One region of the Streptomyces sp. NPDC059080 genome, then DNA from elsewhere that is predicted to be linked to it. Evidence: riboswitches for the same ligand, from Rfam matches in the RefSeq annotation. Region 1 holds a riboswitch; the other holds the start of a gene.

Region 1 (5,182 bases):
ACGGGCTCAACCCCAACTGACGCCCGGCGCCCGCCGGTCGCTCCGGCAGGCGCCCGCGTGGTGGCCCGGCCCCCTGAAGGCCGGGCCTTTTTCACAGCTTCTCGACCGGGGCGTACCGCAGCAGCAGCCGCTTGGGCTTCTCACCACCGAAGTCGATCGTCGCCTCGGCGTTGTCCCCGCTGCCCTTGACGCCGGTGACCGTGCCGAGGCCGAAGCTGTCGTGGGTGACGCGGTCGCCGACGGCGAGCGCCACCACCGGGCGGTCGCTGCTCCGCCGGGTGGCGAACCCGCTCGGGCCCTTGGCCCGCGACGTACCGAACCCGGCGCCGACGCCGCCGCTGCCGCTGCCGCTGCCGCCGGAGCGCATCCCGCCCATGGTCGCGGACGGCGTCGCCGGTCCGGTGCGCCGCCAGTCGACATACGTCGCGGGGATCTCCTCCAGGAACCGCGACGGCGGGTTGTACGACGGCTGGCCCCAGGCGCTGCGCATCGTGGCGCGGGTGAGGTAAAGGCGCTCGCGGGCGCGGGTGATGCCGACGTAGGCGAGGCGGCGCTCCTCCTCCAGCTCCTTGGCCTGGCCGAGCGCACGCATGTGCGGGAAGACGCCGTCCTCCATGCCGGTGAGGAAGACGACCGGGAACTCCAGGCCCTTGGCGGTGTGCAGGGTCATGAGGGTGACGACGCCGCTGCCGTCCTCGTCCTCGTCGGGGATCTGGTCGGAGTCGGCGACCAGCGCGACCTGCTCCAGGAAGTCGGCGAGCGTGCCGCCGGAGACGGGCTCCTCCGCGTCCGCGTCCTCCGCGGCGGGTCCGGCCACGCGGTCCTGCTCGAACTCCAGGGCCACGGCGGCGAGTTCCTGGAGGTTCTCGATACGGGTCTCGTCCTGCGGGTCGGAGGAGGACTGCAGCTCGGCGAGGTATCCGGTGCGTTCCAGGACCGCTTCGAGGACGGTGGCCGGTCCGGCGCCGGATTCGACGATGGTGCGCAGCTCTTCCATCAGGGTGTTGAAGCGCCGGACGGCGTTGGCGGAGCGGGCGGCCATGCCGTACGCCTCGTCGACGCGGCGCAGCGCCTGCGGGAAGCTGATCTTCTCGCGGAGCGACAGGGCGTCGATCATCGCCTCGGCGCGGTCGCCGATGCCGCGCTTGGGGACGTTGAGGATCCGGCGGAGGGGGACGGTGTCCTCCGGGTTCGCGAGCACCCGCAGGTACGCGAGGATGTCGCGGACCTCCTTGCGCTCGTAGAAGCGGACACCGCCGACGACCTTGTAGGGCAGCCCGACGCGGATGAGGATTTCCTCGAAGACGCGGGACTGGGCGTTGGTGCGGTAGAAGATCGCGACGTCCGAGGCGCGGGCGTCCCCGGAGTCGGTGAGGCGGTCGATCTCCTCGGCGACGAACTGGGCCTCGTCGTGCTCGGTGTCGGCGACGTACCCGGTGATGCGGGGGCCCTCGCCGGCTTCGGTCCAGAGGTTCTTGGGGCGGCGGTTCTCGTTGCGCTCGATGACGGCGTTGGCGGCGGAGAGGATCGTCTGGGTGGAGCGGTAGTTCTGCTCCAGGAGGATCGTCGTGGCGTCCGGGTAGTCCTCCTCGAACTGGAGGATGTTGCGGATCGTGGCGCCGCGGAAGGCGTAGATCGACTGGTCGGCGTCGCCGACGACGCACAGCTCGGCGGCGAACTCGGCCGGGCCGACCAGCTCGCGGACGAGGGTGTACTGCGCGTGGTTGGTGTCCTGGTACTCGTCGACCATGACGTGGCGGAAGCGGCGGCGGTAGTGGGCCGCGACGTCCGGGAACGCCTGGAGGAGGTTGACGGTCGTCATGATGATGTCGTCGAAGTCCAGGGCGTTGGCCTCGCGCAGCCGCGCCTGGTAGAGCGCGTACGCCTGGGCAAGGGTCTTCTCGAAACCGTCGGCGGCCTGTCCGGCGAAGGTCTCCTCGTCGATGAGCTCGTTCTTGAGGTGGGAGACCTTGGCGCTGAAGGACTTGGGCGGGAACCGCTTGGGGTCGAGATCCAGATCGCGGCAGACCAGGGCCATCAGGCGCTTGGAGTCGGCGGCGTCGTAGATCGAGAACGACGAGGTGAAGCCGAGGTGCTTGGACTCGCGGCGCAGGATGCGGACGCAGGCGCTGTGGAAGGTGGAGACCCACATGGCGTGGGCCCGGGGGCCGACCAGCTCCTCGACGCGCTCCTTCATCTCCCCGGCGGCCTTGTTGGTGAAGGTGATCGCGAGAATCTGGCCGGGGTGGACGCCACGGGCGGCGAGCAGATGCGCGATGCGGTGGGTGAGCACACGGGTCTTGCCGGAACCGGCTCCGGCGACGATCAGCAGCGGGCCGCCGGAGTGCGCCACGGCGGCCTTCTGGGCGTCGTTCAGCCCCTCCAGGAGTGTGGCCGGGTCGACGGCGGGGCGGGCGGCGCCGTCGCGGTAGTGCGCGTCCCGGGGCACGGGGGCGTCGAACCTGCCGCTGAAGAGGTCGTGCGGGACCTCCTCCGGGGCCGGGCCGTGCTCGTCCTCGGGAGGCGGCGGGGGCTCCTCGTCCTTGGAGGCGAGGTCCGCCAGGAAGTTGTCGTCAAAGAGGCTGCTCATCGCCCACCGAGTCTAGGCCGCCCCACTGACAGTCGGCCCCGGAGTCGCGGAAGTGCCGGAAAGAAGGGCGTTCCGCCCTCGCCGCCCGTGAATCCGGCATTCGACGCAGAAGCCCCGCCCTGCCCACGCGAACGTCACCTCATGCACACAGGTCACAGAAGGTTTCGGGCAATTCGAACATCTGCCTTCACAGGAGCCACACGAGTTGGCTAGGTTCACGCTCGGGCTGCCCGCATCCCGCGGACGACAGCGTCCGCACGGGCCGCCTCCGCCGAGTCCGGCCCTGCCCCACGGCACCCGGAGCCGGGGACCCACCAGCACCACCGGGGTGAATCGGTCGGTACGGCCGCCGCGCGCGGACGTACGGACCGTAGGGCCAGCCTTCCGTCTGCGACACCGCCCGAACCCGACAGCTAACCCGGTAGGCGGTCCACGGAAGGAGTCGTCGGCCTTGCCGTCGCACCGCAAGCCGCGTACCCGCGTCCTCACCTCGCCCGGCAGCCGCCGGACGGCCGCCGGTCTGACGACCGCGGCCCTCGCCACGGTCACCCTGCTGTCACAGTCGGCCGAGGCGTCCCCCCGCTCCCCGAAGCCGACCGTCGAAGAGGTCAAGAAGAAGGTCGACACCCTCTACCGCCAGGCGGAGGTCGCGACCCAGAAGTACAACGGCGTCAAGGAGCACGTCGACGAGCGGCGGGCGGAGGTCAGCGACCTCCAGGACGCCGCGGCGCGCCGCACCGGGAAGCTCAACGAGGCCCGCCGGGAGCTGGGCACCTTCGCCGCCGCGCAGTACCGCGGCGGCGGTATGAACCCGACGGCGCAGCTGATGTTCTCCAAGGACCCGCAGCAGTTCGCCGACCGCAGCCACCTGATGGAGCGGCTGACCGGGCGGCAGCAACAGGCCGTCGACGCCTACCAGGAGCAGCAGGCCGCCGCCGCCCACCAGCGGGCCGAGGCTTCCCGCAGCCTGGAGCGCCTCCAGGAGTCGCAGACCGCGCTGGCCGACTCCAAGCGGACGGTCCAGGGCAAGCTGACCGAGGCCCGGCAGCTGCTCTCCGAGCTGACCGCCGCGGAGAAGGCGCGCCTGGCGGCGCTGGAGCGCAAGAAGGAGGAAGAGGCCCGGCGCAAGGCCGAGGAGGAGGCTCAGAAGCAGCACGAGCAGCCCGGTGGCGGGACGGACACCGGCTCCCCCGGTACGGCCGACCCCGGCCAGGGCGGCGGACCGGCCGACGGTTCGTACCGTACGAAGGCCGAGAAGGCGCTCGCGTTCGCCCGCGCCCAGATGGGCAAGCCGTACGTCTGGGGCGCCACCGGCCCCAACTCCTACGACTGCTCCGGGCTGACGCAGGCCGCGTGGAAGGCGGCCGGGGTGAGCCTGCCGCGCACGACGTGGGACCAGGTGAAGGTCGGCCAGCGCGTCGCCACCACGGATCTCGCCCCCGGTGACCTGGTGTTCTTCTACAACGACATCAGCCACGTCGGGATGTACATCGGCGACGGCAAGATGATCCACGCCCCGAAGCCGGGCGCCAGCGTGCGCATCGAGTCGATCTACTACATGCCGATCTACGGGAGTGTCCGCCCGGCGTGACGCCCCTCCGGGAGACCGTCACACCGCGTGGCCTCCCGGGACACGGCTCCGGCCCGGCCCCCTTGGTGAGGGGCCGGGCCGGAGGCGTACGCGGGGTGTGCCGGGGGCGCGGGGGACATTGCCGCGCGCCCCGGTCGGGCTCAGGTCCAGAGCACCGCGATGAAGATGTTGACCATGGTGAGCAGGCCGACCGTGCCGAACAGCGGCTTGGCGATGCTCTCCTCGTCCCGCTTGACGTAGACCAGACCCAGGATGACGACCAGGACGGCCAGCTTGATGCCGATCTTGATGTTGTCGACCGGGCTGCCCTGGGCCTGGTTCAGGCCGACCAGCGCGATGCCGGTGACCAGCATCGTCAGCGCACCGTGCAGCATCGCGGGCACGAACCGGGCGGTGCCCGCGCTCATCGCCTTCATCTGCGTGAGAAAGCCCCCCAGCAGGGAGGCGATACCGATGATGTGCAAGCCGACGAAGATATTGATTACTACGTCCATAGTGCGGATCGTAACGGTCTCCCCCCTACCTCCTTCCGGGGGCCCGGTGGTGGGCGTTCATGGCCGGTCTGCGGCCTGTCCGCGGGGTGGGGGCGGCTCTAGGGTGCGGCGCATGGATCGTGCTGAGGGGGCCTGCCGGGGGTGTGACCCGGCCGGTCTCGCGCGGGTCGCCGGTGTCTGGGCGCGGGGGTGGGCGCGGGCCCGTGCGACGCCGGCGCCGCGGGTGGTCCCGGGCGGCTTCCGCATCGAGGTCGGCCATCCGCGGCACGCCGCGCGGTACGTCCTCCCCGCCGCCGACCCCGCGGTGCTGCGCGCACTGGCCCGTACGGTGACGACGCCGGACATCTGGCTCAAAATCTGCGCGCCCCGCGCGGAGGTCGCACCGCTGCTCACCGCCGCCTGGCAGTACGACGAACCGCAGTACCTCATGACGGCCACACTGCCGCCGGATCCCCCGGCCGCCGCGCCACCGTCCGGCTACCGCCTCGGCACCGAGGAGTGCGACGG
Region 2 (5,182 bases), on a different contig from region 1:
TTGGACGCGCACGCCGACCACCCCGGGGTGCGGGTCTCCCTGGAGGTCCCGGCCTCCCGGCTGTCGCGCGCCCTGGGGCTGCTCGCCGACGCGCTGCGCGCCCCGGCCTTCCCCGAGGGCGAGGTGGAGCGCCTGGTGCGTAACCGTCTCGACGAGATCCCGCACGAGCTGGCCAACCCGGGGCGCCGCGCCGCGATGGCGCTGTCCAAGGAGCTGTTCCCCGCGTCGTCCAGGATGTCGCGGCCCCGGCAGGGCACCGAGGAGACCGTCGGCCGCATCGACGCGGCGGCCGTCCGGGCGTTCTACGCGGCGCATCTGAGGCCCGCGGCGGCCACCGTCGTGATCGTCGGTGACTTCACCGGCATTGACGTGGACGCGGCGCTCGCCGACACGCTGGGCGCCTGGCAGGGGTCCGCCGCCGAGCCGGTCGCCGTCGCGCCGATCACCGCGGACGACACCGGCCGCGTCGTGATCGTCGATCGCCCCGGAGCGGTGCAGACGCAGCTGCTCATCGGGCGGATCGGCGCCGACCGCCACGACCGCCAGTGGCCTGCGCAGGTCCTCGGCACGTACTGCCTGGGCGGCACCCTGACGTCGCGTCTGGACCGGGTGCTGCGTGAGGAGAAGGGCTACACCTACGGGGTGCGGGCCTTCGGGCAGGTGCTGCGTTCGTCGGCGCCGGACGCGCCCGGGGGCTCCACCGGCGCCTCGATGCTGGCGATCAGCGGCTCGGTCGACACCGAGTCCACCGGTCCGGCCCTCGACGACCTGTGGAAGGTGCTGCGTACCCTCGCGGCGGAGGGGCTGACGGACGCCGAGCGGGACGTCGCCGTGCAGAACCTCGTCGGCGTCGCGCCGCTGAAGTACGAGACGGCGGCGGCGGTAGCGGGCACCCTCGCCGACCAGGTGGAGCAGCATCTGCCGGACGACTACCAGGCGCAGCTGTACGCGCGGCTGGCCGAGACCGGTACGGTCGAGGCGACCGCCGCCGTGGTCAGCGCGTTCCCGGCGGACCGGCTGGTGACGGTGCTGGTCGGTGATGCGGCGCAGATCGCCGAGCCGGTCCGGGCGCTGGGCATCGGCGAGGTGACGGTCGTCAGGGGCTGACGAGCCGGAGGAGCGGTGGCCCCGGCCGGGTCGTCACGGCGGCCCGGCACAGTGGAACAAAAGGGGATCCCGAGGGCGGAAGGCCACCCTCGGGATCCCCTTTATGTCCGGATTTGCTGGCCGCTGGTTCCGTCGCGCCGGTGTGGCGTGACGCACAATATGGCGTTTCTGTTTGCCGATTGAAAGTTGTCACGATTAGCTTCATGCGCGCTGTCCGCCAGCTGCACGCCGCAACCGCGGCATCGGACAGCCATCGCCGAGTCCCCGTACGGCGCGAGCCAGGGGAGCCGGGGACCCACACGTCCCTGGGGTGAATCGGGCGCCTCTCCGGAGGGACCCGTAGGAGACCTTCCTGCTCCGAACCCGTCAGCTAACCCGGTAGGCGAGAGGGAAGGAAAGGAACCAGCCAGCACATGGCGTTCACCCGTGCCACCGGGAAGCACCGCCGTCCGAGCCGCAGCGCCCGGACGACCCGCAACATCGCCGGCATCGCCGGTCTCGCCGCCTCCGGCGTCGTCGTCTCCGTGTCCTCTCCCGCGATGGCCGCCACGTCCGGCGCCGCGCACGACACGGGCCTGCAGCGGGCCGTCGTCCTCGGTGACGAACTCGCCGAGCGCGTCCAGGCCCAGGCCGATGCGCAGCAGGCCGTCGCCGAGACCGCCGAGGCCAAGGCGAAGGCCGAGGCCGAGGCGGAGAAGCAGGCCCGGGCCGCCAAGGCGGCGGCCGACAAGCGGCACGAGGCCGAGGTCCGCGCCGCCCGCGAGGAGGAGCGCAAGCGCCTCAACGCCTTCGTCGCCCCGATTTCCGGCTCGTACGTCTCCACCGCCTACCAGGCGTCCAGCGGACTGTGGTCCTCCGGTACGCACACCGGCATCGACTTCCACGCCGACCCCGGCACCACCGTGCACGCCGTCGGCGCGGGCACCGTCGTCGAGGCGGGGTGGGGCGGCGCGTACGGCAACAACATCGTCATCAAGATGAACGACGGCACGTACACCCAGTACGGCCACCTGTCGCAGATCGGTGTCTCGGTCGGCCAGCAGGTGATGCCCCATGAGCAGATCGGCCTGTCCGGCGCGACCGGCAACGTCACCGGCCCGCACCTGCACTTCGAGGCCCGGACCGGTCCGGACTACGGCTCGGACATCGACCCGATCTCCTACCTGCGGTCGCACGGCGTCAACGTCTGATCCATCTCGCCTCCCGGAGCCCCGGCCCGCCCTCACCGGGCGCCCGGGGCTCCGGTGCGTCCGGTGCTGTACAGCGGATGGCTGGATTTCCCGGCGGTCAGGGAAGGCTCTCACCAAAAGATCTCCATGAATGCGTGAAGGCGGTAAAGGCGCCACCACCGTCGAATAGAGTCGCCGAAAAGGCGCCGTACACCGGCGTTTTCCGGGGAGGACGGTGGAGGCGCCCACGATGACGCAAGGCCAGATTTCCGTGCAGCGCATCTCCGCGGCGATTCGCGACGACATCGTTTCCGGCGTGCTGATCCCCGGCAGCCGGCTCGTCGAGGACATTCTGGCCACCCGTTACGGCGTCTCCCGGGTGCCGGTCCGTGAGGCGTTGCGGACCCTGCAGTCCGAGGGGTTCGTCACCGCGCGACGGCACGCGGGCGCCTGCGTCGCGGCGCCCACCGTCCAGGAGGCGGCCGACCTCCTGGACCTGCGCGCGCTCCTGGAGCCGATGGGCGCCGCCCGTGCGGCGGTCCGCCGCACCGACGCGCATCTGAAGGTCTTACGGGGCGTGGTGCGGCTCGGCAGGGAGCGCGCCCGCCGCGGCTGTCCGGGCGATCTGCCCCGGTTGGACGGCTGGTTCCACGAGACGCTGGCGCGGGCGGCGGGAAATCCGGGGCTGACCGCGCTGCTGACCCAGGTGCGGCGGAAGATCGAGTGGATGTACGTCGTCGAGCTTCCGGCGCGGTATGTGGAGACCTGGGACGACCATGGTGCGGTGCTGGACGCGGTGGCCCGGGGCGACGCAGAGGCGGCGCGCGCCCTGATGGCGTCGCATGTCGCGCGGTCGCTCCCGGCGTACCGCCCGCGGCACCGTCAGCCGGCCGCGGTGCGCCATCCGCAACGTCCCGTCAGCAGCGGGCGGGTGCGTTCTTCATAGGGGCGCGGTATACGGGGCGACCGGCGGGTGGCGGGATCTGTTCGGGGAATTGCGGAAACGGGTGCCGGAAAACGCGCCATCCGGGAATTGCCGCAACCGCGTAGATGCGTATTCATGTATTCGGTCGTGCGGTGCCCGCCGGGGCTGCGGCGAATTGCGAGCGGGGGACAGGTGCCGCCCCGGGGAGCGGTGGCCGTTCCGTTGCCCGGAACGCGAAAGGCCCCGCCGCGGTGACCGTTTCCGGCCGTGACGGTGGGGCCTTTCCCCGGCTGCGGGGAGGTGGCGGCGTCCCGGTTCAGACGGTCTCCGGCAGCTCGTCGAGGCCCTCGGTGACCAGCTTCGCCAGGCGCTCCAGTGCGGCCTCCGCGCCCTCGGCGTCCGAGGCGAGCACGATCTCCTCGCCACCCTGGGCGCCCAGGCTCAGCACCGCGAGCATCGAGGCCGCGTTCACGGGGGCGCCGTCGGCCTTGGCGATCGTCACGGGAACGCCGGCGGCGGTGGCCGCACGGACGAAGATCGAGGCAGGACGGGCGTGCAGCCCCTCGGCCCAACCGACATTGACGCGGCGCTCAGCCATGGTGTTGCCCTTCAAGTCGTCACAGTTATCTAGACCAGTCTCTCGCGCGGTCGCGGGTGCTCCGGAAGCCCCACCTCCGGTGTTCCGCACCCTCGTCCGCACCTTGTCCGTACCTCGTCCGCACCTCGTCCGCACCACGTCCGGACCGGTCCGCGGGTGCCGCCCGACGACTGCCGCCAGGACGCCCGCCGCCGGCCCGGCGCCCGGCCCCGCCCGCGCGCACGAGCCGGTTGTCGGTGCCCGGCCGTACGCTGTCCGCATGCAGCAGCCGCCGGATCGCGCGTACCCGAGCCACTGGGAAGCCGATGTGGTGCTGCGCGACGGCGGCACCGCCCGGATCCGCCCGATCACCCCGGACGACGCCGAGCGCCTGGTCTCCTTCTACGAACAGGTTTCGGACGAATCGAAGTACTACCGCTTCTTCGCGCCCTATCCCCGCCTCTCCGACCGCGACGTGCACCGCTTCACCCACCACGACTACGTCGACCGGGTCGGCCTCGCCGCCACCGTGGGCGGCGAGTTCATCGCCACCGTCCGCTACGACCGGATCAACGACCGGGGTCTGCCGGCCACGGACCCGGGGGACGACCAGGCGGAGGTCGCCTTCCTGGTGCAGGACGCCCACCAGGGCCGCGGCGTCGCCTCCGCGCTGCTGGAGCACATCGCCGCCGTCGCACGGGAGCGCGGCATCCGCCGGTTCGCCGCCGAGGTCCTCCCCGCCAACTCCAAGATGATCAAGGTGTTCACGGACGCCGGGTACACCCAGCAGCGCACCTTCGAGGACGGCGTCGTCCGGCTGGAATTCGACCTCGAACCGACCGAGCAGTCCATGGCCGTGATGCGCGGCCGCGAGCAGCGCGCCGAGGCCCGCTCCATGCAGCGGCTCCTCGCCCCCGGCTCGGTCGCCGTCATCGGCACCGGCCGCACGCCCGGCGGCGTCGGCCGCACCGCCCTGCGCCATGTCCTCGACTCCGGCTTCACCGGCCGCGTCCACGCCGTCAACCGCGCCTTCCCCGAGGGGACCGACCGCCTCGACCCCGAGGGTGTCCCCGCCGTCCGCTCCCTGCGGGAGATCGACGGCCCGGTCGACCTCGCGGTCATTGCCGTCCCGGCCGACCACGTCCCCGAGGTGATCGACGACTGCGGGGAACACGGCGTCCAGGGCGTCCTGGTCCTCTCCTCCGGGTACGCCGAGGCCGGAACCGAGGGGCGCGAACGCCAGCGCGCCCTGCTGCGCCGCACCCGCTCCTACGGCATGCGCCTGATCGGCCCGAACGCCTTCGGCCTGATCAACACCGCCCCCGGCGTCCGGCTGAACGCCTCCTTCGCGCCGGTGATGCCCGCCACCGGCCGCATCGGGCTGTTCACCCAGTCCGGCGCGAT

Evidence for each region. A riboswitch is a leader RNA that binds a small molecule or an ion and turns the genes downstream of it on or off. The one in region 1 is predicted to bind cyclic di-AMP.
Region 2: another riboswitch for cyclic di-AMP. It lies ahead of ACFWWQ_RS05260 (M23 family metallopeptidase); the one in region 1 lies ahead of ACFWWQ_RS24070 (NlpC/P60 family protein).

Annotation. Positions count from the first base shown of each region.
Region 1 covers NZ_JBHYGX010000038.1:31,016-36,197, forward strand. The annotation lists gene ACFWWQ_RS24060 (peptidoglycan DD-metalloendopeptidase family protein) at 1-20, shown strand, start outside; gene pcrA (DNA helicase PcrA) at 92-2,590, opposite strand; cyclic di-AMP (ydaO/yuaA leader) riboswitch at 2,850-3,034, shown strand; gene ACFWWQ_RS24070 (NlpC/P60 family protein) at 3,042-4,181, shown strand; gene ACFWWQ_RS24075 (hypothetical protein) at 4,322-4,675, opposite strand; gene ACFWWQ_RS24080 (GNAT family N-acetyltransferase) at 4,788-5,182, shown strand, end outside.
Region 2 covers NZ_JBHYGX010000005.1:40,397-45,578, forward strand. The annotation lists gene ACFWWQ_RS05255 (M16 family metallopeptidase) at 1-1,107, shown strand, start outside; cyclic di-AMP (ydaO/yuaA leader) riboswitch at 1,352-1,507, shown strand; gene ACFWWQ_RS05260 (M23 family metallopeptidase) at 1,521-2,297, shown strand; gene ACFWWQ_RS05265 (GntR family transcriptional regulator) at 2,527-3,222, shown strand; gene ACFWWQ_RS05270 (HPr family phosphocarrier protein) at 3,518-3,799, opposite strand; gene ACFWWQ_RS05275 (GNAT family N-acetyltransferase) at 4,059-5,182, shown strand, end outside.